DNA from 3 places in the Arthrobacter sp. NicSoilB11 genome. Region 1 is predicted to be linked to each of the others. Evidence: riboswitches for the same ligand, from Rfam matches in the RefSeq annotation. Region 1 holds a riboswitch; each other region holds the start of a gene.

What was found. A riboswitch is a leader RNA that binds a small molecule or an ion and turns the genes downstream of it on or off. The one in region 1 is predicted to bind thiamine pyrophosphate.
Region 2: linked by a shared signal. The riboswitch ahead of LDO14_RS18950 (ECF transporter S component) and the one ahead of thiC (phosphomethylpyrimidine synthase ThiC) in region 1 are both predicted to bind thiamine pyrophosphate.
Region 3: linked by a shared signal. The riboswitch ahead of thiO (glycine oxidase ThiO) and the one ahead of thiC (phosphomethylpyrimidine synthase ThiC) in region 1 are both predicted to bind thiamine pyrophosphate.

What each region holds. Positions count from the first base shown of each region.
Region 1 covers NZ_AP024657.1:2,576,484-2,586,039, forward strand. Annotated here, with positions in the region: gene trmD (tRNA (guanosine(37)-N1)-methyltransferase TrmD) at 146-958, opposite strand; gene rimM (ribosome maturation factor RimM) at 959-1,504, opposite strand; gene LDO14_RS12000 (RNA-binding protein) at 1,623-1,865, opposite strand; gene rpsP (30S ribosomal protein S16) at 1,867-2,289, opposite strand; gene LDO14_RS12010 (hypothetical protein) at 2,523-2,978, opposite strand; gene LDO14_RS12015 (VOC family protein) at 3,147-4,022, opposite strand; gene LDO14_RS12020 (amidohydrolase family protein) at 4,122-5,204, opposite strand; TPP riboswitch at 5,284-5,391, shown strand; gene thiC (phosphomethylpyrimidine synthase ThiC) at 5,387-7,228, shown strand; gene LDO14_RS12030 (alpha/beta hydrolase) at 7,225-7,959, opposite strand; gene ffh (signal recognition particle protein) at 8,061-9,556, opposite strand, start outside.
Region 2 covers NZ_AP024657.1:4,058,366-4,067,921, forward strand. Annotated here, with positions in the region: gene LDO14_RS18930 (glutamate--cysteine ligase) at 1-365, opposite strand, end outside; gene LDO14_RS18935 (UDP-N-acetylglucosamine 1-carboxyvinyltransferase) at 432-1,955, opposite strand; gene LDO14_RS18940 (energy-coupling factor transporter transmembrane component T) at 2,073-2,873, opposite strand; gene LDO14_RS18945 (ATP-binding cassette domain-containing protein) at 2,870-4,420, opposite strand; gene LDO14_RS18950 (ECF transporter S component) at 4,420-5,043, opposite strand; TPP riboswitch at 5,110-5,250, opposite strand; gene LDO14_RS18955 (heme-degrading domain-containing protein) at 5,336-5,878, shown strand; gene LDO14_RS18960 (iron-containing redox enzyme family protein) at 6,039-7,091, shown strand; gene LDO14_RS18965 (CDGSH iron-sulfur domain-containing protein) at 7,147-7,362, shown strand; gene LDO14_RS18970 (DUF4235 domain-containing protein) at 7,482-7,745, shown strand; gene mnhG (monovalent cation/H(+) antiporter subunit G) at 7,755-8,159, opposite strand; gene LDO14_RS18980 (monovalent cation/H+ antiporter complex subunit F) at 8,149-8,427, opposite strand; gene LDO14_RS18985 (Na+/H+ antiporter subunit E) at 8,424-8,969, opposite strand; gene LDO14_RS18990 (Na+/H+ antiporter subunit D) at 8,966-9,556, opposite strand, start outside.
Region 3 covers NZ_AP024657.1:2,928,601-2,938,156, reverse strand. Annotated here, with positions in the region: gene LDO14_RS13595 (site-specific DNA-methyltransferase) at 1-518, opposite strand, end outside; gene LDO14_RS13590 (DEAD/DEAH box helicase) at 527-2,242, opposite strand; gene LDO14_RS13585 (RNB domain-containing ribonuclease) at 2,532-4,037, opposite strand; gene thiE (thiamine phosphate synthase) at 4,074-4,808, opposite strand; TPP riboswitch at 4,836-4,955, shown strand; gene thiO (glycine oxidase ThiO) at 4,948-6,249, shown strand; gene thiS (sulfur carrier protein ThiS) at 6,246-6,482, shown strand; gene LDO14_RS13565 (thiazole synthase) at 6,487-7,302, shown strand; gene LDO14_RS13560 (hypothetical protein) at 7,390-7,692, opposite strand; gene LDO14_RS13555 (DUF3107 domain-containing protein) at 7,714-7,938, opposite strand; gene LDO14_RS13550 (TetR/AcrR family transcriptional regulator) at 7,987-8,652, opposite strand; gene moeB (molybdopterin-synthase adenylyltransferase MoeB) at 8,737-9,556, shown strand, end outside.

The DNA.
Region 1 (9,556 bases):
GAAGTAAAATAGTCCGGCCGCTTCAAGGGTTGATGGGGCCGGTTGTCCGGCTGTTGGCCGCGCTACCCCCTGTGGCAGGTGCGGACCCAGCAGACACAAGGGTTAATTTTGCCACAGCGGCAGGGTTACGCCAATTCGCCCGGCACTAATCCTGCGGCGCGGCTGCCGCTTCCGGCCGGCGGACCAGCCTGCCATCCACGATGTCATACCCCAGGTTGTGCAATTCGGTGCGGTCGGCACGCGGGAGGCTGCCGGCGTCGAACCCGTCCAGGAGGTCCGGACGCCGCGCCGCTGTGCGGCGGTACTGCTCGTGGCGCCGCCATTGGGCGATCCTGCCGTGGTTGCCGCTCAGGAGCACCGGCGGCACCTCGCGGTCACGCCACATGGAAGGCTTGGTGTAGACCGGATATTCCAGGAGTCCGTCGGAGTGGGATTCCTCCACCAGGGATTCGGGATTGCCCACTACACCGGGCAGCAGGCGGCCAATGGCTTCCACCATGGCCAGGACGGCCACTTCCCCGCCGTTCAGCACATAGTCGCCCAGGCTGACAGGCCGGACCGTGAAGTGTTCCTGCGCCCATTCGATGACCCGTTCATCGATGCCTTCATACCGCCCGCACGCAAACGCCAGGTGCTGTTCCTCTGCCAGTTCATAGGCGAGGGCCTGGGTGAACCGCTCGCCGGCCGGGGATGGGACGATGAGGACCGGCTTGCGCTGCGGATCCGGCCGCTCCTCCGCCACGGCGGCGAGTGCCTGGGCCCAGGGTTCGGGCTTCATGACCATTCCGGCGCCGCCGCCGTACGGGGTGTCGTCGACAGTGCGGTGCTTGTCCGTGGTGAAGCTGCGCAGGTCATGGACGTGCAGGTCCAGGATGCCGTCGTGGCGGGCCTTGCCAATCAGCGAGAGTTCAAGCGGGGCGAGGTATTCAGGGAAGATGCTGACGACGTCGATGCGCATCTAGTCCCTGCTTTCCGGTTCCGGGGCAGCGGCTTCGTCGGTGTTGAGTTCGAAGAGTCCGTCCGGCGGGGTGAGGAGGATGAAGCCTTCCTCGAGATTCACCTCAGGCACGATCTGCTCCACGAACGGGATGAGGATTTCCTTGCCGTCCGGGGTGGTGACCATGAGAAGGTCCTGCACGGGCATGGTGTTCAGCGCAGTCACCTTGCCCACAACCTGCGCCCCTACCCGGGCCTCCAGGCCGACAAGCTCGTGCTCGTACCAGCCCTCGTCATCATCCCCGTCCAGTTCTTCGGTTTCGATGAACAGCTTGGCGCCGCGGAGGGTTTCAGCCTGGTTGCGGTCCGCCACCTCCTCAAAACCGAGCAGCAGGATGTCCTTGTTCCAGCGCGCACTCCGCACGGTCAGCCGTCCTGCCGCGGCGTCCTCAACGACGAATTCCGTTCCCGGGACAAAGCGGTCCTCCGGAGCGTCCGTCAGCACCTGGACGGTGACTTCCCCGCGAATGCCGTGCGGCTTGCCGATCCGTGCCACCTGAAGCTGCATCTGTTCCTCTGTTCCGGGTTGTGGTGGTTCCGGTGGAAGCACCATGTTGGTCAAAGCACTCCGGCCCCTCCACCTGGCGGTGAAGGGGCCGGAGCAAAAACTGAATGTTGCCGAGCGCTCAGCGGCGGCGGTCGGTATCGACGACGTCGACCCTCACCGGTTCGCCACCGGCCAGTGCTGCCACCACGGTGCGCAAAGCGCGGGCCGTGCGGCCCTGGCGGCCAATCACCCGTCCAAGGTCGTCCTGGTGAACGCGCACCTCGAGGGTGTCCCCGCGGCGGTTGCTCTTCGAACTGACCTTGACGTCATCCGGGGAATCGACGATTCCGCGGACCAGGTGTTCCAGCGCTTCTGCCAGCAATCTACTCAGCCTCGGTGGTCTCAGCTTCGGCGTCGGCCGGGGCCTCGGCAGCGTCAGACTTGGATGCCTTCTTGGTGATGGCTTCCGGGATGATGACCGAGCCCTTCTCCGGGGCAACAAAGGCTTCCTTCGCGACCTTGGTCTTGAGGGTGCCTTCCTGGCCCGGCAGGCCCTTGAACTTCTGCCAGTCACCGGTGATCTTCAGGATCGCGGCGACCTGCTCGGACGGCTGGGCGCCGACGGAGAGCCAGTACTGCGCACGCTCGGAGTTGACCTCGATGAACGAGGGCTCTTCGGTGGGGTGGTACTTGCCGATCTCCTCGATGGCGCGGCCGTCACGCTTGGTGCGTGAGTCCGCAACGACGATGCGGTAGTACGGGGCGCGCATCTTGCCGAAGCGCTTAAGGCGAATCTTTACGGCCACTTTTGTGGTCACTCCTGTTTCAGAAAAGGGGTGAACCCGGCTTTCTGCACCCGTGGGGCGGGCCGTACTTGCGGGTTCGAAGGACAGGATCCGGACGCGGAGAGAGGGGCCACGCAGATCGAGTACCTGATTATTGTGCCAGATGAACGGCGTTATTTCGACTTGGGCCACCACGCCGGCGCCGCGGCCGGCCCTTGTGGAGGCGGAGGACGGCCGAAACCGGCATCACGGGGTCAGGCGGACCAGACGTACAGTCCCGTCCGCTCGGAATCGTCGATCGAGGCGGCCAACTCCGCCACCTGCTGAACGTAGCTCCGGGCCTGGCCGGCGTCGAACGGCATATCCTCCTGGCCGGCCCACTGTTCGGCGACGTCGTCAAGGACATTGCCTTCGCCTTCGGTTTCATAGGAGAGCAGGTCGGCCAGCGCACGGACCATGGCCGGCGGCACGGCAAGGAGCGAATCGCTGGCGACGTCCACCATGGTCAGCTCATAGTCGGCCCCGCCGGCGTGCACGGCAGTCCCGGCAAGATCGCCCAGCTGTTCGACTTCGAAGTCGCTGATGCCCTGGATCCGCACCGCCTGGCCCCCGGGCCCGCTGTCCGCCGCGGAGCCGCTTCCCTGGTCAAGGTTGCCGGCGCGTTTCAGCGCGGCGTCATGGGTGGCGACGAAGATCTCGGTGAAGCCCATGGCGGGTGCCCTTCTTCCGTTGGCGGAGCTGCGTGCCGGGAGTTGCAGCCCGGCCGTACGGAATCAGCCTAGTTGCTGCGCGCCCGCCGGCAAACGCGCCGGGCCGGAGCCCGCGAGCCCCAACACTGGCCCGTCAGCACTGGCGCACGGCCCGTGCAGGAGCACCGGTCAGCGGACTGCCACCCGGAGCCGGTTGCGCCACGGGTCCTCGAACCGGAGCTCCGCGCCGGTGTGGTGGGCGGGCACCCCGGCGACCCTCAGGCGGTCAGCCAGCGCCCCGACGTCGTCACCCGAGGAAACCTCGATGAGCACCTCGCCCAACCCAAGGGTGTCCTTGCGGGGGCCGGCGCCGCGGCTGTTCCAGACGTTCATGGCCATGTGGTGGTGGTAGCGGCCCGCGGAAACGAACAGGGCCTGCCCATGCCAGCCCGCCGTCTTCTCGAAGCCCAGGGTACCCACGTAGAAGTCCCTGGCGGTCTGGACGTCGCCAACCTGGAGGTGGACGTGCCCCACGCCTGCGGACGTCCGCCGCTGGCCTTCGAGGGATTCCTCAGTGAGGTGCTGCTCCAGGTAGCGCTGCGGCGGAAGCGCCAGGCTGTCCATCACCACGTCCGTCCCGTTCCAGGACCAGTTGCTGCGCGGCCGGTCCCAGTACAGCTCGATGCCGTTGCCCTCGGGGTCGGTGAAGTAGAAGGCCTCACTCACCAGGTGGTCGGCGCTGCCGGTGAAGGACCGGGGTTCGTACTGGGCTGCCGTGGCGATGGTGGCCGCAAGGGAAGCCTGGTCCTCGAACAATAGGGCGGTGTGGAACAGGCCGGCCTCTCCCCTGCCGGGAAGGTGCAGCCCGGGGGCCGGCGCCAGATGGACCAGCGGCCTGCCGAGCCTGCCCAGGTAGAGCCCGCCGTCCTGCTCCGCCACCGCCTCCAGGCCCAGTGCGCGCTGGTAGTAGTCGGTCATGACCTTCATGTCGCCCACCTTGAGCATTACCGTGCCCATGGCGAGGTCGGCAGGAAGAAGATCCTGGCTGCTGGCTGCGTCGGTCATTTGAAGGCTCCTTGTGTTGGAGGCCGTCACTTCGGCGGCCTGTCACATATTAAAATTACTTGAAGCTTCAATTTATTCCAAGTAGCGGAACGAAATAACTCAACGGATGATGCGGCCGCCCAGCACCACGTGCTCCAGCGCCGTGATCGTGTCCGGGGTGGTCCGGGGGTCGTCCCGGCACACCACGACGTCGGCCCGCGCGCCTTCCTCCAGGTTGTCGGCGCCCAGCCACGCACGCGCTGCCCAGCAGGCGGCATCCAGGGCCGCATGCATGGGCAGGCCGGCCCCGTGCAGGGCGAGGATCTCATCTGCGATCCTGCCGTGCCGGATCACGCTGCCTGCGTCCGTGCCGGCAAAGATCCGGACGCCGGCGGCATGGGCCTCCGCCACCCGTTCCAGCCTGCGTTCCCACAGGGCACGCATGTGGGCGGCGTAGCGCGGAAACTTTGCGTCCGCCTGCTTCGCGATATCAGGAAAGGTGGCGATGTTGATGAGGGTGGGCACGATCGGTACGCCCTGCTCCACGAACCGGGGCAGGTGGCGCGGCAGCAGCCCCGTGGCGTGCTCAATGCAGTCAATGCCGGCGTCCAGCATTTGGTCCAGGGTGTCTTCGGCGAAGCAATGTGCCGTGACCCGGGCACCTTCATCATGGGCAGCCTGCACAGCGTCACGCACGACGGCGGCAGGAAAGGAGGGCGCAAGGTCGCCGGCGCTCCGGTCGATCCAGTCGCCCACCAGTTTGACCCAGCCGTCGCCGTCGCGCGCTTGCTTCCGCACGGCCTCCACGAGCCCGTCGGGTTCGACCTCCGCCGCGAAGCCGCGCAGGTAGCGGCGTGTGCGGGCCACATGCCGTCCTGCACGGATCAGTACCGGGAAGTCCCGGCCGCCCTGCATCCAGCGGGTATCGGCAGGTGAGCCGGCGTCGCGGACCAGCAGGGTTCCGGCGTTGAGGTCAGCCAGCGCCTGCTCCCGGGCAATGGCGGGTTCCACCGGACCGTCGGGACCCAGGCCGATGTGGCAGTGGGCGTCGACGAACCCCGGCAGCACCCAGCCGTCGAGTTCCCGCGCCGGAGCGGCAGCGGGCCGGCTGAACGTGAGCTTGCCGTCCACCGACCAGAGTCCATGGCGTACCCGGTCCGGTGCGGCCAGGACGGGTCCGCGAAAGTAGATGATGTCTGCCATCGGGCTTCCTTTCGATGCCCGGTCAGGCTAGCACCCGCGAATGTGACACCGCCCTTCCGGGGGCCTGTGGTAGCTTCTTCTCTGACCACACGGGAGCCCTTGCAGGGGCTGAGATCGGGCTGACGCAGCCTGCGACCGTTGAACCTGTCCGGGTAATGCCGGCGAAGGAAGTGAGTATTCCCTTGAGTACGCAAAACACCCAGTTGAACCCTGCCCACCTGCCGTCCACCGGGGGTTCCGGAGCCGGCTCCACGCCCCAGGTGAACCAGTCCGAAGTGACCCGGTCCCTGGCGTCGCATTCGCTGGCCTATATCGACGACGCCGGGTCCGGCATCCGGGTACCCGTCACGGAAATTGCCCTGGAGCCATCGCCCAACGGCCAGCCGAACGCACCGTTCCGGACCTACCGGACGGCGGGGCCGGGAAGCGACCCCGTCCGCGGCCTGGAGCCCTTCCGCGCGGAGTGGATCGTGGCGCGCGGAGACACCGAGGCCTACAGCGGCAGGGAACGCAACCTGCTCGACGATGGCCGCTCGGCCGTCCGCCGCGGCGCCGCCTCCGCGGAGTGGAAGGGCGCGCAGCCGGTGCCCCGCCGCGCCGTCGACGGCCGGACGGTGACCCAGATGCACTATGCCCGGCAGGGCGTCATCACGCAGGAGATGCGCTTCGTGGCGCTGCGCGAGAACTGCGATGTGGAACTGGTCCGGAGCGAACTGGCCGCCGGCCGCGCCATCATTCCGAACAACATCAACCATCCGGAGTCCGAGCCGATGATCATCGGCAAGGCCTTCCTGGTGAAGATCAACGCCAACATCGGAAACTCGGCCGTGACGAGTTCCATCGCGGAGGAGGTGGACAAGCTCCAGTGGGCCACGCAATGGGGTGCCGACACCGTTATGGACCTGTCCACCGGCGACGACATCCACACCACGCGGGAGTGGATCATCCGCAACTCCCCCGTCCCGATCGGCACCGTGCCGATCTACCAGGCCCTGGAGAAAGTCAACGGCGAGGCCAACGCGCTGACCTGGGAAATCTTCCGGGACACTGTCATTGAACAATGCGAGCAGGGCGTGGACTACATGACCATCCACGCCGGCGTGCTGCTTCGCTATGTCCCGCTGACCGCCAACCGGGTGACGGGCATTGTGTCCCGCGGCGGCTCCATCATGGCCGGCTGGTGCCTGGCCCACCACCAGGAGAACTTCCTCTACACGCACTTCGATGAGCTGTGCGGGATCTTCGCGAAGTACGACGTTGCCTTCTCCCTGGGCGACGGTTTGCGCCCCGGTTCGACGGCGGACGCCAACGACGCCGCCCAGTTCGCGGAACTGGACACGCTCGCCGAGCTCACCCAGCGCGCGTGGGAGTACGACGTTCAGGTCATGGTGGAGGGGCCCGGCCACGTTCCCTTCCACCTGGTCCGGGAAAACGTCGAGCGGCAGCAGGAACTCTGCAAGGGGGCCCCGTTTTACACCCTGGGCCCGCTGGTGACAGATGTTGCTCCGGGCTATGACCACATCACCTCAGCGATTGGTGCCACCGAGATTGCCCGTTACGGCACCGCGATGCTGTGCTACGTCACCCCGAAGGAACACCTGGGCCTGCCCAACAAGGACGACGTGAAGACCGGCGTGATCACCTACAAGATCGCCGCGCACGCGGCGGACCTGGCCAAGGGGCACCCGGGGGCGCATGAACGGGACGACGCCTTGTCCAAGGCGCGGTTCGAATTCCGCTGGCGGGACCAGTTCGCACTGTCCCTGGACCCGGTGACGGCTGAGGCGTTCCACGACGAGACGCTGCCGGCTGAGCCTGCCAAGACGGCGCACTTCTGTTCGATGTGCGGGCCCAAGTTTTGCTCCATGCGGATCAGCCAGGACATCCGCGACGAATTTGGTTCCGCGGAGGCGCAGGCGGCACTGGCCGATGCTGCGGCCGGGATGCGCGGGAAGAGCGAGGAATTCCTGGCGGCCGGCGGCAAGGTCTACCTGCCGGAACTGCGGGTGCCTGCTGACAGCTAGGACGCGCGGGCCGGCTGGCTCCGGCTGACCTGGCTGATGAACTGCCGGATGGCCCGGTCCCCGTCCGGGGAGTCATGGGGCCGGTGTCCTCCCGCGGCAACGCGGTGCAGGGCACCGGTCTCCCGGAGGTACCCGGCGATTTCCTCGTAGAGCGGTTCCCACCCACCGGTCAGCACCAGCGTGGGCACCCCGGGAACAATGTGCAGCGGCGCCTCCCATGACGGGGCCTGGAGCCGCAGCCTGCGGGCGGACCTTTTTTCTTCCGTGGTGGCGGGCTGCTGGAGGTCGGTGGCGAAGACCCGCCGGACGAATTCGCGCTGGAAGTCTTCGTCGCTGAGCTGGTGGCGCACGTCGAAGAGGGGCTGCATGAGGCTGATGTGGGCGGCAGTGGCCGGGAGTTCCGCTGTCAGGGAGAGGCAGGCCGGTTCCACCAGCGTCAATGAGAAGACCAGGTCCGGACGTTCGACGGCGGCCATCATGGCCGCGATCGCCCCCTGGGAGTGCGCCACCACATGCCCGCCGGCGGCGCCGCGGCCGTCATCGGCAAGGGAGCGCAGGATGATGGCGGTGTCCTCCGCGAAGGACGACTCCAGTGGCTCCGCGAGGGCGTCAAAGCCGTGGCGGCGGAGGAACAGGGCGTCATAGGACAGTGCCATGCCGTGCTGGCGAGGCCACGCGGCGGCACCGAAGGTTCCGGCGCCGTGCACGAACACTACCCTCTGCTTGAACATGTCCCAACCCTATTCCACGGCACTGACATCCCAAGCAAGCAGCGCCAGGTGTCGTTCTGAGAGGTCAAAACGACACCTGGCGCTGCGTTGCCGGGGAACTGCTACTTGCCCAGGAACTTGTCGAAGCCCTTGGGGAGGTTCAGCTGGGACGGGTCGAAGTCCCCGCCCTGCTGGCCGAAGGCGGCGCCCGTAGGCAGCGCCTTGGCGGCGTTGGCACGGCGGGCTTCCGCTTCCTTGCGCTCCTGGGCAGCCTTGGCCGGGTTGCCGGACTTTGCCTTCTTCTTGGGCGCGTTCTTGGCGTTCTTCCGGGCACCGCCGCCGGCGCCGGGCAGGCCAGGCATCCCCGGCATTCCCGGCATGCCGCCCTGGGCCATCTTCTTCATCATCTTCTGGGCCTGGGCGAAGCGCTCCAGCAGGCCGTTGACCTCGGAGACGTGGACGCCGGAACCACGGGCGATGCGTGCCCGCCGTGAACCGTTGATGATCTTCGGCGCCAGCCGCTCGTGCGGTGTCATGGAGCGGACGATTGCCTCGACGCGGTCGATCTCGCGTTCGTCGAACTGCTCCAGCTGCTGCCGGATGTTCTGTGCACCCGGCATCATCATGAGCATCTTCTTCATGGAGCCCATGTTGCGGATCTGCTGCATCTGGGCCAGGAAGTCCTCAAGGGTGAAGTCTTCCTGGTCGGCGAACTTCTTCGCCATCCGGGCGGCCTCATCCTTGTCCCAGGCCTTTTCGGCCTGTTCGATGAGGGTGAGGATGTCGCCCATATCCAGGATGCGCGAGGCCATCCGGTCCGGGTGGAAGAGTTCGAAATCGTCCAGGCCTTCGCCGGTGGAGGCGAACATGACCGGCTTGCCGGTGACCGACGCGACTGAAAGAGCGGCACCGCCTCGGGCGTCGCCGTCGAGCTTGGACAGCACGATGCCCGTGAAGTTCACGCCTTCGTCGAAGGCGAGGGCCGTGTTCACGGCGTCCTGGCCGATCATGGAGTCGATCACGAACAGGACTTCGTTGGGCACGATGGCACGGCGGATCTGGCGCGCCTGTTCCATCATGTCGGCGTCCACGCCCAGGCGGCCGGCCGTGTCAACGATGACGACGTCGTGCAGCTTCTGGCGTGCTTCCTCGACGCCGGCGCGGGCGACGGCGACGGGGTCGCCGGCGGGCTGGTCCAGCTCGGTGGAGGTGGCACCCGGGTGCGGGGCGAAGACGGGGACCTTTGCCCGCTGGCCCACCACCTGGAGCTGGGTGACGGCGTTAGGGCGCTGCAGGTCGCAGGCCACCAGCATGGGGCTGTGCCCCTGGGCCTTCAGCCACTTGGACAGCTTGCCCGCAAGGGTGGTTTTGCCGGCACCCTGGAGGCCGGCGAGCATGATGACGGTGGGGCCGTTCTTGGCCAGCCGGATCCGCCGGGTTTCGCCGCCCAGGATCTCGACGAGTTCCTCATTGACGATCTTGACGATCTGCTGGCCGGGGTTCAGTGCCGCAGAGACCTCGGCACCCAGGGCGCGTTCACGGACCCGGCCAGTGAACTCACGCACAACGGGAACGGCAACATCGGCGTCCAGAAGCGCGCGGCGGATCTCCCGGACGG
Region 2 (9,556 bases), 1.5 Mb from region 1:
CGGGGGTCGGGCGTCGTGTGGGTGGTGGAGGCCAAGGGCGAGGTGGCGAGGGCCGCCACCCTGGCGCCATGCTTCCTGGCGGCCTGGTCCGCCAGGGCGCGGCCCGCGCGGATCTGTTCGAGCAGGCTCCCGTATTCGAGGCACGGACGGGTCTGGGTCTCGATCTGCTCAAGCTTCAGCTCGGCACTCAAGCCCATCTCGTCGTCGTAATCCGCCTGTTTTCCGGAGTGGTGGACCTCCGGGTCCACGGGAAGATCGTCAGCCGCAACGCGGTGGCCGGCCAGGAGGGCGTCGGCCAGGGCAAGGGGTTCCCCGGACTCCGGATCAACGATCAGGAGTTCCTCCTCTACGCCAAAAGTACGCATACGAACATTCTGCGATACTTGTCCGGCATTCGAGGGGCCCCGGCGATTCATGACGAACCGTGAATGCTAGTCCTGGAAGTACTCCACCTTGGCGCCGATGGTGTTCAGGCGTTCCGCCAGGTCCTCGTAGCCACGCTCGATCACGTAGATGTTCCGCAGTTCGGATACGCCCCGGGCGGCGAGCATGGCCAGCAGCAGGCAGGCGGCCGGACGAAGTGCAGGCGGGCAGCCCACCTCGGCGGCGCGCCACTTGGTGGGCCCGTTGACGTAGATCCGGTGCGGATCCAGCAACTGCACCTGCGCCCCAAGCCTGTTCAGCTCTGTCAGGTAAATGGCCCGGTTCTCGTAGACCCAGTCGTGGATCATGGTCTGGCCATCGGCGTTCGCGGCAATGACGGCAAAGAACGGCAGGTTGTCGATGTTCAGCCCGGGGAACGGCATCGGATGGATCTTGTCCTCCGGGGCATGCAGCTCGGAGGGCTTGGTGGTCACGTCCACCAGCCGGGTGCGGCCGTTGCGGGCCATGTACTCGCCCGAAATTTCCAGCTTCTGCCCCATCTGGCCCAAGGTGGCCAACTCGATTTCCATGAACTCGATGGGCACCCGCCGCACCGTGACCTCGGAATTGGTGACGATGCCGGCCGTGATGAGGCTCATCGCCTCGATGGGATCCTCGGAGGGGAAGTACTCGATCTCCGCGTCAATGTCGGCCCGGCCCGTGATCTTCAGGGTGGTGGTGCCCACGCCCTCGATGGTGACGCCCAGCATCTGCAGGTAGAAGCACAGGTCCTGCACCATGTAATTGGGGCTGGCGTTGCGGATCACGGTGGTTCCCGGCCGGTGCGCCGCGGCCATGATGGCGTTCTCGGTGACGGTGTCCCCGCGTTCGGTGAGGACGAAGGAGCGGTCCTGCGCGTCCGCCGGCGGAGCCTGGACCGTGTAGAAACCGGCCGTGGCTTCCACGGCAAGGCCAAACTGGCGCAACGCCTGCATGTGCGGTTCCACGGTGCGGGTGCCGAGGTCGCAGCCGCCGGCGTAGGGCAGCCGGTACTCCCGCGACTCATCCAGAAGGGGACCCAGCAGCATGATGACGCTGCGGGTCCTGCGCGCCGCGTCAACGTCCATGGCTTCCAGGTCCAGGACGGCGGGACGGCGAAGACGCAGGTCAGTGTCGTTGAGCCAGGTGCACTCGACGCCGATGCTGGTCAGCACTTCGACAATGCGGTTGACTTCCTCGATCCGTGCCAGCCGGCGGAGCACGGTGGTGCCACGGTTGATCAGGCTGGCGCACAGCAGGGCGACGCCGGCGTTCTTGCTGCTGTTGACATCCACGGCACCGGAGAGGGTACGGCCGCCCTCCACCCGCAGGTGCGTCATCTGCGGCTTGCCGACGTTGACGATGCTGCGGTCGAAGATCTTTTCCAGCCTCTGGATCATCTTCAGGCTCAGGTTCTGCTTGCCCTGCTCCATCCGGGCAACGGCGCTCTGGCTGGTGCCGAGCTCGGCGGCCAACTGGCCCTGGGTCCAGCCCTTCTCGCTCCGGGCATCCCTCAACATGGCGGCAACGTGCTCAGCGGTCTCCTGCGTCATATCCGCAAATATATCATAGATGAGTTACGCGGGCCCTGATCGGCCACTGGTATGGGGCATCGGGAAAGCCTCTACCCACTGCATGCGATAGGAATCACCTGGGCCGGACCGCCAACATCAACTGCCCAGCCACACCATGTTCCAGGTCCCGGCGGCCAGGGCAGCAAATAGCGCGAGGCCGGCCACCAGGACACCGCCGGCCACCACCCCAAGGTCCAGCGCGCTGAACGTGGATTCCCGGGCCCAGGTCCGGTTGCCGCCGCCGAAACCGCGGGCTTCCATGGTCACAGCAAGCCGGGACGCGCGGCGGATGGCCTGTACCAGCAGCCCGAAACTCTGGCCCAGCGTGGCCTTCACCCGCTGGGCCACGCTGCCGCGCGAACCCACGCCACGCGCACGCCGGGCCATCCCGATGGTCTGCCATTCTTCAGCCATGAGCCCCACCAGGCGCATCGCGGCGAGCGTTCCCAGGACAAAGCGGTGCGGCAGGCGCGCCTTCTGCGCCAGCGCGTCGGCAAGGTCCGTGGGATCGGTGCAGCTCATCAGGAGCACGGCCGGAAGGGCGATCGCAAAGCCGCGCAGGAGGAAGCCGATGCCCAGCTGCAGGGAACCTTCGCTCATGGACCAGATCCCGGCGTCGAGCAGGATCCGGCCGCTGTCCGGGGCCAGGATGGAGGTGCTCCAGCCACCCACGGCAGCGGCAAGGATCAGCGGCCAGCCGCGCTGCCACAGCAGGGACAGGGTGAGCCCGGCCAGGGGAAAGAGCAGAAGCTCAAAGACCAGGGCCACGGACGCCGAAACCCAGTCGATGGACAGCGCCAGGACGGCGGTGATCAGCAGGACGGCAGCGAACTTGCTTAGTGGATTGGCGCGGACCAGGAGGGCATGGTTGCCGCCCAGGGTGAGTTGCTGCCTCATGGCGCCACCGCTTCCGCCGCGGCCATCCGCAGTTCGGCCCCGCCCAAGGCCTGGGTGAATTCGGCGTCATGGGTCACGGACACCACGGCAGTGCCGGCATCCAGGAGCTCGGACAGGAAGGACGCCAGCTCGGCCCATGTGTTGGCGTCCTGCCCGAACGTGGGTTCATCCAGGACCAGGACCTGCGGGCTGGCGGCAAGGACGGTGGCCACGGACAGCCGCCGCTTCTCGCCACCGGAGAGCGTGTAGGGGTTGGCGTCCACCAGCGCGGTGAGCCGCAGCCGCTCCAGCAGTTCGTCCACCCGATCCCCGCCGTGGCCCAGGTGCCGGGGGCCGAACAGCAGTTCGTCAAGCACCCTGCCGGTCACGAACTGGTGCTCCGGCTCCTGGAACACCGTCCCCACTCGGGAAATCAGCTGATCCGCCTTCCACCGGTACGGGTCAATGCCGGCACCGCGGCTCAGGTCCATGGTGGCGGAGACCTTTCCGGACACCGGTTCCAGCAGCCCTGCCAGGGTCAGGGCGAAAGTGGACTTACCGGCGCCGTTGGGACCCGTCACGGCGAGCGCCTGCCCGGCGCGCACCTGCGCGGCCAGGCCTTCCTGGACCGGTGACGGCGGAATCTTCCTTAAGCCCTTGCGTCGGGGACGTTCGCGGGCGACTGCCAACTGTTCGGCTGCGAGCAGGAGGTTTCCCGTGCCGGGGGCCGGGACCACCGCCCGGGCACGGGTTGCCGGGACGTAGCCGGGGACCCACACACCGGCGGCGGCCAGCATGGCCCGCGCCTCCGTGAGCACCTGGTCCGGCGGCCCGTCCAGGAGTACGGCAGGATCCGCGGCGGAGCCCGGCTGCAGGACCACGATCCGGTCCACCAGGTCCTTCCACACGGACACCCGGTGCTCCACCACCACCAGCGTGGCCCCGGTCTTGTCCAGGCACCGCGCCACGGCATCGCGGACCTCCAACACGCCGTCCGGGTCCAGGTTGGCGGTTGGCTCATCCAGGAGGATCAGGCCCGGGCGCATGGCCAGGATGCCGGCCAGCGCCAGGCGCTGCTTTTGCCCGCCGGACAGGGCCGACGTCGGGTGGTCCAGCGGCAGGTGGGACAGTCCGACGTCGGCAAGCGCCTCGTGCACGCGCGCCCAGATTGCTTCCCGTGGGACGGCAAGGTTTTCGGCACCGAAGGCGACGTCGTCCCCCACCCGCGACAGGACCACCTGCGTCTCGGGGTCCTGCTGCATAAGTCCGGCGCGCCCGCGCTGGGCGCGGGGCACGGCGCCGTCAACCAGCAGCGAACCCGACTCGTCGGCGTCCCCCGCCTCGCCGCCGTCGTCGTTGATGTCCCCCAGCACCCCTGCGAGCGCGTGCAGGAGCGTGGACTTCCCGGCGCCCGAGGGGCCGAGCAGGAGCACCCGCTCCCCCGGGCTGATGTCCAGGTCAAGCGCATGGACGGCAGGCTTGGCCCTGCCGGCGTGCCGCCATCCCCAGCCCCGGGCTGTGACGGCGGCAGGGCGGACGGTGCCGCCGTCACGCTGGGCTGGTGCCATCAGGAGAAGACAGGCTCCGTGGCGGCCTTGCGCGAAGCGAAGGAGCTCAGCACGCCGGTACGCGCCAGGCCGCGGGTGGCCAGCCAGGACAGGGCGCCGGCGAGAATGGCGCCGGAGAGGGTGGTCAGCACGATGTACGCCAGCTTGTCCGCACCGGAGTAGGCGATGTTCCAGCCCCACGGTGCGAATGAGTCATTCAGTCCGCAGAAGAATCCAGCCGCGGCGCCTGCCAGCAGGGAGACGGGCAGGTTGAACTTGCGGTAGACGAAGATGGCGAAGATGATTTCCGCGCCGAGGCCCTGGATGAAGCCGGAGAAGAGGACCGAGGCACCGTACTGGGAACCCATGAGGAGTTCCCCGGTGGCGGCCACGGTTTCACAGAACAGGGCGGCCCCGGGCTTGCGGATGATCAGCATTCCCAGCACGCCGGGAATCATCCAGCCGCCCGCCAGCAGCCCGGTCAGGGGCGGGTAGGCGGCATTCATGGGGGCAGAAAGCGCGGCTGCTCCCTGGTCCCACGCCCAGAAAATGACGCCGCCCGCGATGGCCACCAGCGCGGCGACCACGATGTCCACGACGCGCCAGGACTTACTGGTGGTCTTCTTGATTGCTGCAGTACTCATGTGATCCTCCTGGGAAACAGGAGGGGAAAGTGGACCCGGCTGACGGCTGTTGCCGTGCAGCCGCGGCACTTTGAGAACTCGACTCCCTTGCGCCGGTACTAACCGGATCAGGTTCGAGGGTCTGCGGCTGTCCGCACTCTCAGCGCCCACCTGCGGTGCCCGGCTTGTGCCAGGATGTCCGACGGCGGCGCTCCCCTGTCGTTATTAGTGGTGCTTTTGGATGGGTAAGGCTTTTTGAACTGCCCTTCCGGGCGTGGTCAAGTTTACACCTGGCGGGGGTAGATTGAGGGCCATGAGCGCCATTCCACCGGATGTGACCGGATTCGATCCTGATTCCGCCGACGCCCAGCTGGAGGGGTCACTGGAAGCGTCGATCGCCCGCATCGAGGCGGAGGTCCGGGAGCTCCAGTTCCCCGGCTTTTCGCTGGATGACGCGTTGAACCTGGGCCTGCTCCTGGTGGAGCTGGGCAAGGAGCGGTCCCTTCCCATCGCCATCGACATCACCAAGGGCGAGCAGGTCCTGTTCCACGTCGCGCTCCCGGGCGCCACGCCGGACAACGGGCACTGGATCCGCGCCAAGCAGCGCACTGCCGCCCGGTACGAGGTGCCGTCACTTTTGGTGGGGCTTCGCGGCCGGCTGGGCGGCGGCCGGATCGAGGACAACGCCTGGTTCGACCAATCCCGGTATGCAGCCCATGGCGGCGCCTTTCCGATCTACGTCACCGGCGTGGGCGCCGTGGCCACGCTGACCGTCTCCGGGTTGCCGCAGCTGCAGGACCATGACCTGGTGGTTGAGGCGCTGCGCGACATCCTGGGGTCGTCGCTGCGGGATTAGGCGCCGGTTGACCTGCCGCCAACAGGAAGCCTGCTTAGCTTTTATTAGTAATCATGCTTACTATATTGGTTCCCGGGTTTCGAGGAGGACAGGGCATGGGAGTCACCATGGGCGGTCCCGCGTTCGTTCCCGTCACCAGCGCGGCAGACCAAGGAGCACCATGAGAATCCCGGAATCCAGAGGCCCCCTCAGCAACGCCCTGTTCGCACTCCTTGCGCAGGCTCCGGCCGAAGCCGGGACGGGGCTGGACGGGCTGTACCACCTCGCGGCACGGCAGGTGGCCGGCACTAGTGACATCATCGGCGACGAGGACATCCAGCTGGCCCTCTTCTGCCTCTACGAGCTCCACTATTCCGGCCTGGCCGGCGTCTCCGACGACTGGGAGTGGGAGCCGGCGTTAATCCGGGTCCGGCAGCTGGTCGAGGCACCGTTTGAGGCAGCCCTCCGTACCGCCGCGCACCAGGCCGCCGCAGACTTCGAACTGCCTGCCGGTGCCCTGACCAGCGACCAGGTAGCCGACGTCCTGTTCGGCCTCGCAGCCACGGACACCGGGCCCAGCGTCTCCCGCTACGTCGCCAGGAAGGCGGGCCTGGACCAGCTCCGGGAGTTCCTGATCCACAAGTCGATGTACCAGCTGAAGGAAGCCGACCCGCATACATGGGCCATTCCGCGGCTCAGCGGACGGCCCAAGGCGGCCCTGGTGGAAATCCAGGCGGATGAATACGGCGGCGGCCGCCCCGAGCGCATGCACAGCGCGCTGTTCGCCCGGACCATGCGCGGTTTGGGCCTCGACGTCAGCTACGGCGCGTACGTGGATGCCGTCCCCGCCGTCTCCCTCGCGTCCGTCAACCTCATGTCGCTGTGCGGCCTGAACCGGCGGCTCCGGGGTGCCATCACCGGCCACCTGGCGATCTACGAGATGACCTCCTCCCAGCCCAACCGGTTCTACGGCAACGGATTCCGCCGGCACGGTTTCGGCGCGGACGTCACCCACTACTTCGATGAGCATGTGGAGGCCGACGCCGTCCACGAGCAGATCGCAGGCCGGGACCTCGCCGGCGGCCTCGTCGAAGCCGAACCGGAACTCCTCGCGGACGTCCTGTTTGGGGCCACTGCCGCCATGGCCCTCGACGGCCGGCTGTCCGCCCATCTGATGTCCTCATGGGAAGCCGGGGCATCATCGCTGCGGGCGGCCGTACCGGCGGCAGCATGACTACGACGAAAGCGGTGCAGGCATGAAACCCGGACAGCATGGAACAGGATCGGACATGGACCACGAATCCGCCGCGGGCTCCATCGTGGTCTGCCCGGACGGGCCCCTGATCGTCAGGGGTGATTTCGAGATCGTCACCCCATCCGGGGACGCGGTGCCCCGCGACCGCAGGACCGTTGCGTTGTGCCGCTGCGGCGCCTCGGCCATCAAGCCCTACTGCGACGGCACGCACAAGATGATCAAGTTCCGCACCGAGCCGCCCGCGAAGTAGTCCAACAAGCCATTTAGTCCAACAACCTGCCTGCAGCACGCCACGGCCTTGCCCGGACCGGCACGGGCGTACGGCTAGGCTGGAGGCAGTCCGTTTTCCGCCCGCAAGGAGTAATAGGAATGAACCTTTTCATCAAGCTGCTCGGAACCGGGGTGAGCCTCGGCGCAGGCCTGGCCGGCACCAAGCTGGTCAACACCATCTGGGAGAAGACCACCGGGCAGAAAGCCCCCACCGGCAAGAACGAGGATGTCCCCACCAGCCTGCGTTCGGCGTTGACCTTCGCGCTGATCTCGGCGTCGGTCAGCGCCATCATCCAGGTCCTGGCCAACCGCGGCACCCAGCGCGCCATCACCCGCTTCGCCAAGTCGCAGGACATCGTCTAGCTCCCGGCATTACCCGCCGCCGTCGGGGCTGTCTTTCCGGGCAGCCTCGGCGGCGGCTTTTTGCACCACGGCCTCCAGCTCGTCGGCCGTGAGCAGCTCCCGGTGCAGGTGCTTGGTGCGGTACCCCGCGCGGCCCACCATGTGCGCGGACACCGGTACGGTGAGCAGCTGGAAAATCCAGGCAACCACCAGGACAGGCCATACCCACCATGTCCGCATCTGCAGTCCAATAGCCGCCAGCAGCAGGAACAGGCCCAGGACCTGCGGTTTGGTGGCCGCGTGCATGCGGCTCAGCAGGTCGGGGAAGCGGAGCAGGCCGATGGCGGCGCCCAGGGACATGAGCGCCCCCACCACCATGAATACTGCCGAGACGGCGTCGATCCAGCCGTCGGGACCGGACAAGTCAGGATTCATCGGGCTTCACCCTTCGGTCCGCCACAAAACGGGCCACGGTGACGGACCCGATGAAGCCGATGATGGAAATGGCCACCACCAGCATGAGGTTGTTCAGGTGCCGGTTCACGGCCATGTCGATGCACAGGGCTCCGGCCAGGATGGCCAGGAGGACGTCGGCCGCCAGCACCCGGTCCAGCAATGACGGGCCGCGGGCGATCCGCATGATGGCACCGGCCGCAGCAAGCGAGAAGATGACGGCTGTAACAGCCAGGACAACATGCATCACGTGGCGGCCTCCATTCGGACGGCTTCGAGTTCCTCCGGGCTGCCCATGATGCGGATCAGGCCGGCCTCGATGGACCGGACTTCGTTCCGCAGGCCCTCCACGTCCTGCTTGGAGGCGATGTTGAGCGCGTGCAGGTAGAGGGTGGATGTGGAGCGGTCCACCTCGACCACCAGGGACCCCGGGATCAGGGAGATCACGTGGCCGGTGGCGGTGACGATCAGGTCCTGGTGGCTGCGCAGCCTCACAGCAACGACGGCGTTGGTCACCTTGGGGCCGCGGACCGTGGCCAGGTACAGCACCTGGGCGCTGGCCACCACCACTTTGCCCACGAAGGCAAGCGCGAAGGGAACCGCGTAAAGGATGTTGAACCGGCCGCTGAGCTCCACCGGCGGAAGGTAGAACAGCCGGGCCACGCCCACTGCCAGCAGGGCACCGAAGAGGAGGTTCCCGGGGCTGAAGTCCTGCCACAGGGCGCCCCAGACAATCACCAGCCAGACCAGGAGAGGCAGTTCCTGGCGCAGGGAGATGCGTTTGCGGCTCATCGCATACCTCCCACGGCAGGCGTGGCGGGAACCGGGACATCAGGGCCCAGGACTGACTGGATGTACGGGGTCCGGTCCAGCATGTCCCGCGCTGCCCGGTCCGAGAGCCCGAACAGCGGCCCGGCAAAGACGGTCAGGGCAACGCCCAGCGCCACCAGGCCCAGGGTGGGGCCCACCATGGTGCGCGGCAGGAGGGTCACGGTGTTCAGCTTGGCGCCCGGTCCCGACACCCGGGCCGGGCTGGCAAGGAGCACCGGATCCGGATGCTCAGCGTCGGTGGGCCTGCGCCAGAACGCGCGGTTCCAGACCCTGGCAACGGCCAGCAGGGTCAGGAGGCTCGTCACCACCCCGCCGATCACCAGGGCGTAGGCCAGTGGCGTGCCCAGCTCAACGCCGGCCTGCATCAGGCCCACCTTGCCGAGGAACCCCGAGAAGGGCGGGATGCCAGCGAGGTTCATGGCCGGAACGAAGAACAGCATCGCCAGCATGGGCGACAGTTTGGCCAGGCCGGCCAGCCGGTCCACGGAGGAACTCCCGCCCCGCCGTTCGATCAGGCCGGTGACCAGGAAGAGGCTGGTCTGGATGGT
Region 3 (9,556 bases), 350 kb from region 1:
CTGTCGAAGTGGTACTTCGCCGGGTTCTTGACGTACACCAGGATGTTGTCGTGCTTGGTGGGCCACCGGTTTTTGGCCCGCGCGCCGTAGTCGTAGGCCCAGATGATCTCGTTCAGGAAGCATTCGCGGCCAAAGATCGCATCAAGCATCACTTTGGCGTAGTGCACCTCGCGGTAGTCCAGGTGCAGGTAGAGGGTTCCGTCGTCGGCCAGCAGGCGCCATGCCTCCACCAGCCGGGGTTCCAGGAAGGACCAGTAGTCGCTGAACGCGTCATCGTAGCGGTGCAGGGCGCCCTTGATGGTGTCGTAGGAGCGGCCCTTGAAGCCCACGCGGTCCCCGCTGCCGCCGGCGTTAACCACCATCCTGGTTTCCTGGCGCAGCTGCGGCCTGCCCGTGTTGAAGGGCGGGTCCACGTAAATCAGTGTGAAGGCGCCGTCCGGCAGCGTGGGGAGGTACTCCGCGTTGTCAGCGTGTACCACCAGGCTGCCGCCGTCCGGCGCCCAAACAGTGTCAGTCATCGGGGCAGTTAGCCCTCTGACGTGCCAGGCTGCGTGCCCGTGTCGGCGCCTGCCACCACTTCGCCGTTGCGGCGGCGGGTGCGGGTCCGGGGCCTGCGGGTGCGTGAAGGCTGTTCGCCGCCCGTTGCGGGTGCGGCAGCCTCGGCCGCGGGAGCGGCGGCGGAGTCCGGCGTCCGACGGCGGCGCTCGCCGCTGCGCGCGGTGTCGCCTCCGCTGCGGCTTCCTTCGCTGCGGGAACCTTCGCGGCTGCCAGTGCGGCTTTCCCGCCCACGGCCGTCCCGTTCCCGGGACCGGCCGCCGTCGCGGCTGCCGCCGTCGCGGCTGCCGCCGCGGCTGTTCTTCTTGCCGGTTTCGCCCAGGTCCTCAAGCACCTCGGCGTCGACGCCAGCCAGGGTCCGCTTGTCACGCGGCAGCCGGCCCTTGGTCCCCACGGGGATGTCGAGGTCCGCGAAGAGGTGCGGCGAGGAGGAGTAGGTTTCGACAGGTTCGGGCACGTTGAGGCCCAGCGCCTTGTTGATCAGCACCCAGCGGGGAACATCGTCCCAGTCCACGAACGTGACAGCGGTGCCCTTGTTGCCCGCGCGGCCGGTGCGGCCCACCCGGTGCAGGTAGATCTTTTCGTCTTCCACGCACTGGTAGTTGATCACGTGGGTGACGTCCTCGACGTCGATGCCGCGCGCCGCGACATCGGTTGCCACCAGGACGTCCACCTTGTTGTTGCGGAATGCCCGCAGTGCCTGTTCACGGGCGCCCTGCCCCAGGTCACCGTGGATGGCAGCGGCAGCGAAGCCGCGGTCCACCAGTTCCTCGGCCACCTTTGCGGCGGTGCGCTTGGTCTTGGTGAAGATGATGGTCCGTCCGCGGCCGCGGGCCTGCAGGATGCGTGCCACCACTTCGATCTTGTCCATGCTGTGCGCACGGTAGATCAGCTGGCGGATATCGCGCTTGGTAAGGCCCTCGTCCTCAGGGTCCGCGGCGCGGATGTGCGTGGGCTGGGTCATGTAGCGGCGGGCCATGGCGATGACCGGACCGGGCATGGTGGCGGAGAACAGGAGCGTCTGGCGAACTGCGGGAGTTGCCGCGATGAGGGTCTCGACATCCGGCAGGAAGCCAAGGTCCAGCATCTCGTCAGCTTCGTCCAGCACCACGATCTTGACGTTCTTCAGGCTCAGGTGCTTTTGCTTGAAAAGGTCGATCAGCCGGCCGGGGGTACCCACCACAACCTCGACGCCCTGCTTGAGGGCCTCCACCTGGGGCTCGTAGGCGCGGCCGCCGTAAATGGTGGCGATCCTCGCGTTGCGCTTCCGGGAAGCGGTCACCAGGTCACCGGCCACCTGCACCGCCAGTTCGCGGGTGGGGACGATGACCAGGGCCTGCGGGGCTCCCGGGACGGCCAGCTTGGCGTAGCCGGGGTCGTCCTGCCCGATGACCCGCTGCAGGGCGGGGATGCCGAAGCCCAGGGTCTTGCCGGTGCCTGTCTTGGCCTGGCCGATGATGTCGTGGCCGCCCAGCGCCACCGGAAGGGTCATGGCCTGGATGGGGAACGGGTGGGTGATCCCGGCGTCAGCCAGGGATTCCACGATGTCCTCGCGGACGTTGTAGTCGGCAAAGGACTTTTCCGCGATCTCGTGCGGGGTCTCGTCCGAGATGATGGTTTCTTCCGGCTCGATGGTTTCCGTGCCGGTCTCATCGCTCAGGAGCTGGTGGGTATGCAATTCACTCACGGGGGAGTTTCCTTATTCATTTGGGCAATGGCGCTGCCTGCTCAACGGGCCGGCCAGGACTGGCCGTTCCGGAGCACGCTCAGGCGCGCAAGCGATTCCAGTGGAAGCCGATCGCGGGCTATCTAATGCTGGCACTGGTGACCAACGGGCAAATCTCAAGATCGCGTAGGGGCGGGCTTGTTGGTTTCAAATCAAGGAAATCAACGACCGGGCATCCATTTCTACCCTCTCAGTCTAGCTGCAACGTCGCAGAAACACGTTTCGGCCCGCCTGCCGCGGCCGCCGCCGCTTACGGGATCAGCTCGAAATGGATCTCGCGGGTGGTGATGTCCGAGGAAACCAACCGGACCCGGACCTTGGTACCCGACTCCAGCTCGCCGGCGCACCGGGCAGTGACCGCGGGCTCGGCAATCTGGATAATGCCCGAACTTCCGCTGCCGTTTCCGTTCTTCCCGTTGCCGTTTTTCACCGTCCCGGTCCCGTTTCCATTCCCGTTTCCGTTTTGCGGCCGGGAGCCGGAAATCACGATCGCATCGAACTCCTGCCCGATGTGGTTCAGCAGCAGCGCGGCCTCAACGGTGTCCAGGGCCAGTCGTTCCATCCTGGACGCGAGCTGGTCCGATCCGGCCATGATGCCCGGCAGGAGCGGCAGGGCTTCCCGCGCCCAGTCCGGAACATCCCCGCCATTGCTGAGGGCCTCGCAGATCACCAGCACAAAGCGGTCCACCAGGCGGCGGAGCGGCGCGGTGGTGTGGGCATAGGCCGCGCCGATGGCAGACTGCACGCCGTCCTCGGGGACCGTTCCGTCAAAGGCGGTATAGGAGGCGCCCCGGAACAGCATGCCGGCGGAATGCATGATGGCCAGCTGGCGGGGATCGGTGGGATCCAGGGAACGCAGGTATTCGCCGTAGCTGACTTCACCGTCCCAGGGCCTGCCCAGCACCTCGGTCTGCAGCCGGAAATGCTTCAGCGACCGTTCGTCCGGGGCGGGCATGGTGCGCAGGATTCCCACCTTGCCCTCCAGCATGAGCTGCGCGGCGGCCATCCCGGTCATCAGGGAAATCTGCGCGTTCCAGTCCTCCACGGGAAGCTGCGGTACGGCAGCAATGCGGTAGCCGCCGTCGGGCAGCTGGACAATTTCCTGCTCGGGCATGTTGAGGCTGGCCCCGCCGCGTTCCCGCTCCAGGGCCACCCGCTTCAGGCCCACCTCGCGGAGGAGCCGCAGCACCGGCGAGGCCGTCCCGGCGTCGAGGTCTTCCTGCGCACCCTTGTAGCTGAGCTTGTCGCGGCTGCGGACCCGCGCCCGCCTGACGCCCACCGACACAACCGTTGCGTCGCCGTCGAGCGTGAAGTCCCATACGAAAGCCGAACAATCCTGGCCCGGCAGCAGGCTTCCTGCCCCCTCGCTGATCACTTCCGGGTGCAGCGGAATCCGGCCGTCCGGAGCGTAGAACGTCTGGCCGCGGCGCCGGGTCTCGGCGTCCAGGGGACCTCCCGGCGCAACAAACGCCGGCACATCGGCGATCGCGTACATTACCCGGTAGCCGTTCCCGTCCGGTTCGATGAACACCGCCTGGTCCAGGTCCGTGGAGGAGGCCGGATCGATGGTCACGAACTGGACGGCGGTCAGGTCGTAGGACGGAAGCTTCAGCGCTGCCACCGCGGCCCGGGCATCCGCCACTGCCTCAGCCGGGTACGGTCCCGGCAGTTCAAGTTCGGTGCGCAGCAGGCCCAACGCCTCTTCCAGAGCGTTCCTGTGGTCATGGACGTTTGGAGCCAGCCGATGATGTGACACAAAAGTCAGCGTAGCTCCAAGTCCGCCGATATGGCATCAGGCGGCGGCGGCGTCCAATGCGTCGAGGAGGGAGGCGGCAGCGGCGGCGGGATCGGAGGCCTCGGTGATGGCGCGCACCACCACGATCCTGCGCGCACCGGCTTCCGCCACCTGGTGGACGTTTCCGTGGTCAATGCCGCCAATGGCGAACCAGGGCACGGGGTCCGCCGCCTGCCGTGAGGCCTCGGCGGCATACTTCACCAGGTCAGTGCCCACGGCGGACCTGCCGGGTTTGGTGGGGGTTGCCCAGACCGGACCCACGCAGAAGTAGTCCAGCCCGGCTGGTCCGGCAGTTGCTGCCAGGGCGGCGTCCACCTGCCCGGTGGTGTGGCTGGAGAGCCCGATGGCGGCGTTGCCGTTGACCAGCGTGCGCGCCGCCGCCAGCGGCAGGTCCTTCTGGCCGATGTGGAACACCGGTGCCCCGGAGAGGACGGCGATGTCCGCACGGTCATTGACCGCCCACAGCTTTCCGTGCCGTACCGCGGATTCCTTCAGCACCGCCAGGAGGTCCAGTTCCTCGGCCGCCTCGATGGTCTTGTCGCGCAGCTGGATGATGTCCACGCCACCGGCGAACGCGGCGTCAACGAACTCCGCGAAGTCGCCGCGGTCCCGGCGCGCATCGGTGCAGAGGTACAGGCGGGCTGCCTTCAGGGCGTCGTTGTCCCGTGAATTGACGACTTCGGTGGCTGGAGCGTGGTGGCCGGCGGGAAAGGATGGGGTGGACACATTCATGCGTGCAAGCCTAGTTCCTCTAAACTGGGCTGGTACTGCGGGAGCCCGCGGCGGCTGTCACAAAGCGCCGGGCTGAGAGGGCGTCAGAGCCGACCGCTTGACCTGATCCGGTTAATGCCGGCGTAGGGAAGGAACCCACATGCGTACCCCCTTCACCCATCACCCCGGGTCCGCCCGCAGCTCCATTCCCTCCACCCTCCGGGCCGACGTTGCCGTCATCGGCGGGGGAGTGGTGGGGCACGGCATTGCCTGGGAGGCGCAGCGTTCCGGGCGCTCGGTGGTCCTCATTGATGACGCGCCCGGTACCGGCGCCAGCTGGGCGGCGGCCGGCATGCTGGCTCCCGTCAGCGAACTGCATTACCAGGAGGAAGAGCTCCTGGAACTGATGCTTGACGCATCATCGCGCTGGCCCGGGTTCGCCGCCGGGCTGGGCAGGGCAACGGGCGCGGATTCCGGATACCTGACGACGCCGACCCTCGCCGTGGGTGCCGACGCGGCCGACCGCCGGGCGCTGATGGACCTGCGCACAGTCCAGCAGGCCAACGGGCTGGCGGTGGAACCCCTGACCGTGCGGGAGGCCCGGAAGCGTGAGCCGCTGCTCAGCCCGGCCATTGCGTGCGCACTTGATACCCCGGCGGACCACCAGGTGGATCCCCGGCGCCTGGTGGCCGCCTTGCGGCTGGCCCTGGCCGGCGCGGCGCAGGAGCAGCCCCAGCTGGCGGTTGCCGGGGCAGTGGAAGGTTTTGCCGTGCCGGAGCGGGCAGCCGGGCTGCTGTGGGAGGGCGGAACGGTGTCCGGGGTCCGCCTGGCCGGCGGCGGCACGGTGCTGGCAACGGAGACCGTGGTGGCCAATGGCCTGCAGGCGGGGGCGCTTGACGGCCTGCCGGACGGCCTTGAGCTGCCGCTGCGGCCCGTGCACGGGGATATCCTGCGCCTTGCCGTTCCCCGCCACCTTCAGCCCTTGGTGACGTCAACGGTGCGCGGCCTGGTCCACGGCATCCCCGTGTACATCGTTCCCAGGCAGGACGGGACCGTGGTGATCGGAGCCACGCAGCGGGAGGATGCCCTCTCCGATGCCGTGAGTGCCGGCGGCGTCTACCAGCTGCTGCGGGATGCGCAGGCTCTGGTGCCCGCCGTCGCTGAACTCGAACTCCTGGAATGCACCGCCCGCGCCCGCCCCGGTACCCCTGACAACGCGCCGCTCCTGGGCCGGGTGCCGGCCGCTCCGGGCGCCGGGGGAGGACAGGCCGGGCACGTCCCCGGACTCATCATCGCCACCGGGTTCTTCCGGCACGGAGTCCTGCTCACTCCCGCCGCGGCGGCCATCTGCAGGGAACTGCTGGACGGCAGGGCCGATCCCCGCTGGGGTCCCTTCAGCCCGGACCGGTTTTCCAGGCCGGCAACGGCAGCAACAAGCCCCCACATCAAGGAGACTGCGTGAACATCACCCTTAACGGAAACCCGCACACGGTGGCCGACGGAGCTTCGATCACCACGCTGGTCAGCGAGGTCACCGGACGCCCGCTGGCGGACAACGGACAGGCGACCGACGGCGGGAAACTCGGCGTCGCCGTCGCGCACAATGCCCAGGTGGTGCCGCGCAGCCAATGGTTCGCCACCGCGCTCGCCGACGGCGACGACATCGAACTTGTTACAGCAGTACAGGGAGGCTGACGCCATGACCGAAACCAGCACCATCAACCCTGCAGGAAACGCCGGTGCCGGCGACGCCCTGGTGATCGACGGCGTCGCGCTGGGTTCCAGGCTCATCATGGGCACCGGGGGAGCGCCCAGCCTCGATGGCCTGGGCGCGGCGCTCCTTGCCTCCGGCACCGCACTGACCACCGTGGCCATGCGGCGCTACTCCACGGCTGAAACCGGCTCGCTGTTCCAGCTGCTGGTGGATCATGGAATCCGGGTCCTGCCCAATACGGCCGGCTGCTTCACGGCCAGGGACGCGGTCCTTACCGCGGAACTGGCCCGGGAGGCCCTGGAAACAGACTGGGTGAAACTGGAGGTCATCGCCGATGAACAAACCCTCCTGCCGGACGCCGTGGAACTGGTCGAGGCCACCGAGCAGCTGGTCAACCGCGGCTTCAAGGTCTTCGCCTACACCAACGACGATCCTGTGCTGGCCCTGCGGCTGGAGAACCTTGGAGCCACCGCCGTCATGCCGCTGGGTGCCCCGATCGGCACCGGCCTGGGGATCCTGAACCCGCACAACATTGAGCTCATCGTTTCCCGGGCCTCCGTGCCCGTGGTCCTGGATGCCGGCATCGGCACGGCATCCGACGCCTCCCTTGCCATGGAGCTGGGCTGCGACGCCGTGCTGCTGGCCACGGCCGTGACCCGCGCCCAGAACCCCACGCTCATGGGAGAAGCCTTCATGCACGCGGTGATCGCGGGCAGGATGGCCCGGGCGGCCGGGCGCATCCCGCGCCGGGAGCATGCCCTCGCCTCATCCGCCATGGAAGGCCGGGCCGAGTTCCTCTAGGCATCGGCCATTCACTTAAAGGGCTGTGGCCACCACCCGCCTGGGTGGTGGCCACAGCCATATGCCTGGGAGCCTGCCAGCGACGGCTCAGCGCCGCAGGATCGCAGTGAGCCGTTCCGCATCATGGCGCGCCCGCGTACGGCCAAAATAGGCGACGGCGGCGATGGCGGCAGCAATGCCCAGAACGATGGGCAGGACCCAGGGAAGCCAGGTCAGCCCGGGCAGGTAGCCGAAACCGGCCGCCATCAGAATGATCCACACCAGCGCCGCAGCACCCGCGGCGACGCCGGCCGGAAGCGCCGCACCGTACTTGGCGTGCCGCTTGTCATTGGCCCAGACGACGAAGCCGCCGGCGACAGTGGCCAGCACCACGATGGACAGCGAAAGCATGGATCTCCTTGGAACCGGGGACTAGAACTGGCCGAAACCTACGCGCCGAACCTCTTCGGCACCGATTTCCACATAGGCCAGAGCGTTGCCCGGAACAATGATCAGGCGTCCTTTTTCATCCTTCAGGCGAAGTTCGTTGCCTCCGGTGATGGCTTCGCCAACAACCTTGGCCACAGTCTCCGCGTCCTGGTCCGATTCCAGCACGATCTCGCGGCCAACGTTTTGAACGCCGATCTTAATTTCCAAGGGGGCCTCCCAGCCTGTGAAGTTCGTCGATGATGTCTTATTTGTAGTCTAGGACTCTTTGGGGAAGCGAGAGATTCCGCGCCAAGCTAAACGGTAGATGAGGTCACTGGCCACGTTGAGGTCCAGGTTACCGTCCGTTTCCAGCCAGTACCGCGCGCTGACCTGCGCCATTCCGGCCAGTCCGCGGCCAAGGAGTTCGGCCTCGAGGTGGGGGAGCTTGGTGTCCTCGGCAATGACCCTGGCGATGGCGTCGGCGAAGGTCCGGTTGAAGGTTTCCAGCCTGGAGCTGACGTCGGGGTCGTTGATCAGGTCGGACTCGAACACCAGGCGGTGGGCCTGGTCGTCGCTGGCGATGAAATGGAAGTAGGCGCGCATGACGGCCTGGACCCGTTCATCGTTGTCCGTGGTGGAATTCAGGGCACCCAGCATCAACTCGGTCAGGGACGCAAGGTGGCTCTCGAGCAGTGCGAGGTAGAGTTCCCGCTTTGACGGAAAGTGCTGGTACAGCACCGGTTTGCTGACATGGGCGGTCTCTGCAATTTCATCCATGGCCGCGCCGTGGTAGCCGTTGGCCACGAACACCTCCTGGGCGGCGGCAAGCAGCTGTGCGCGGCGCTCATCCCGGGGCAGCCGGGCGGACCGATGGCCTGCGGGGCGGGAGGGAGTTTGCGGTTCGGCGGCGGGCGGGCGGTCAGCCCGTGCTTCAGGGACCACAGTTGTCCTTCTTTCCATTGCAGTTACCTTCACTTTACTGCGGGGTAATATGACCCGGCGGTATCCCGGGGCATACATTGAAGTATGGCTTCGTCTTTCACCGCAAATGTTTCAACCCATTCCCTGGATCCGCTGGTGGAACCGGCCGCCGGCCTCACCCCTGCCGAGGTTGAACGGTACTCCCGGCACCTGATCATTCCCGAGATCGGTGCCCTGGGCCAGCGGCGGCTCAAGAACGCCAAGGTGCTGGTGATCGGTGCCGGCGGCCTGGGCGCCCCGGCCCTGCTGTACCTGGCCGCGGCAGGCGTTGGAACCATTGGAATCGTCGACGACGACGTGGTGGACCTGAGCAACCTGCAGCGGCAGGTGATCCACGGCGTCAGCGACGTGGGCCGGCCCAAGATCGAGTCGGCACGCGATGCCATCGCGGAGCTGAATCCGCTGGTGGATGTCCGGCTGCACAACCTGCGCCTTGACGCGTCCAACGCCCTGGAGTTGTTCCGGGGGTACGACCTCATCCTTGACGGGGCCGACAACTTCGCCACCAGGTACCTGGTGAACGACGCCGCGGCCATCCTGGGCAAGCCCTACGTGTGGGGTTCCATCTTCCGGTTCGACGGCCAGGTCAGCGTGTTCTGGGAGAAGCACGGGCCCACCTACCGCGACCTGTATCCGGAGGCTCCCCCCGCGGGGTCCGTGCCGTCCTGCGGCGAGGGCGGTGTGTTCGGCATGCTCTGCGCTGCCGTGGGATCGCTCATGGTGACCGAGGCAGTGAAGCTGATCACCGGCGTCGGGCGTTCCCTGCTGGGCCGCGTGGCCCTCTTTGACGCCTTGGGCGGCAGCTGGCGGGAGATCCGGGTGTCGAAGGACCCCGCGGCGGAACCCATCACCGAACTCACTGACT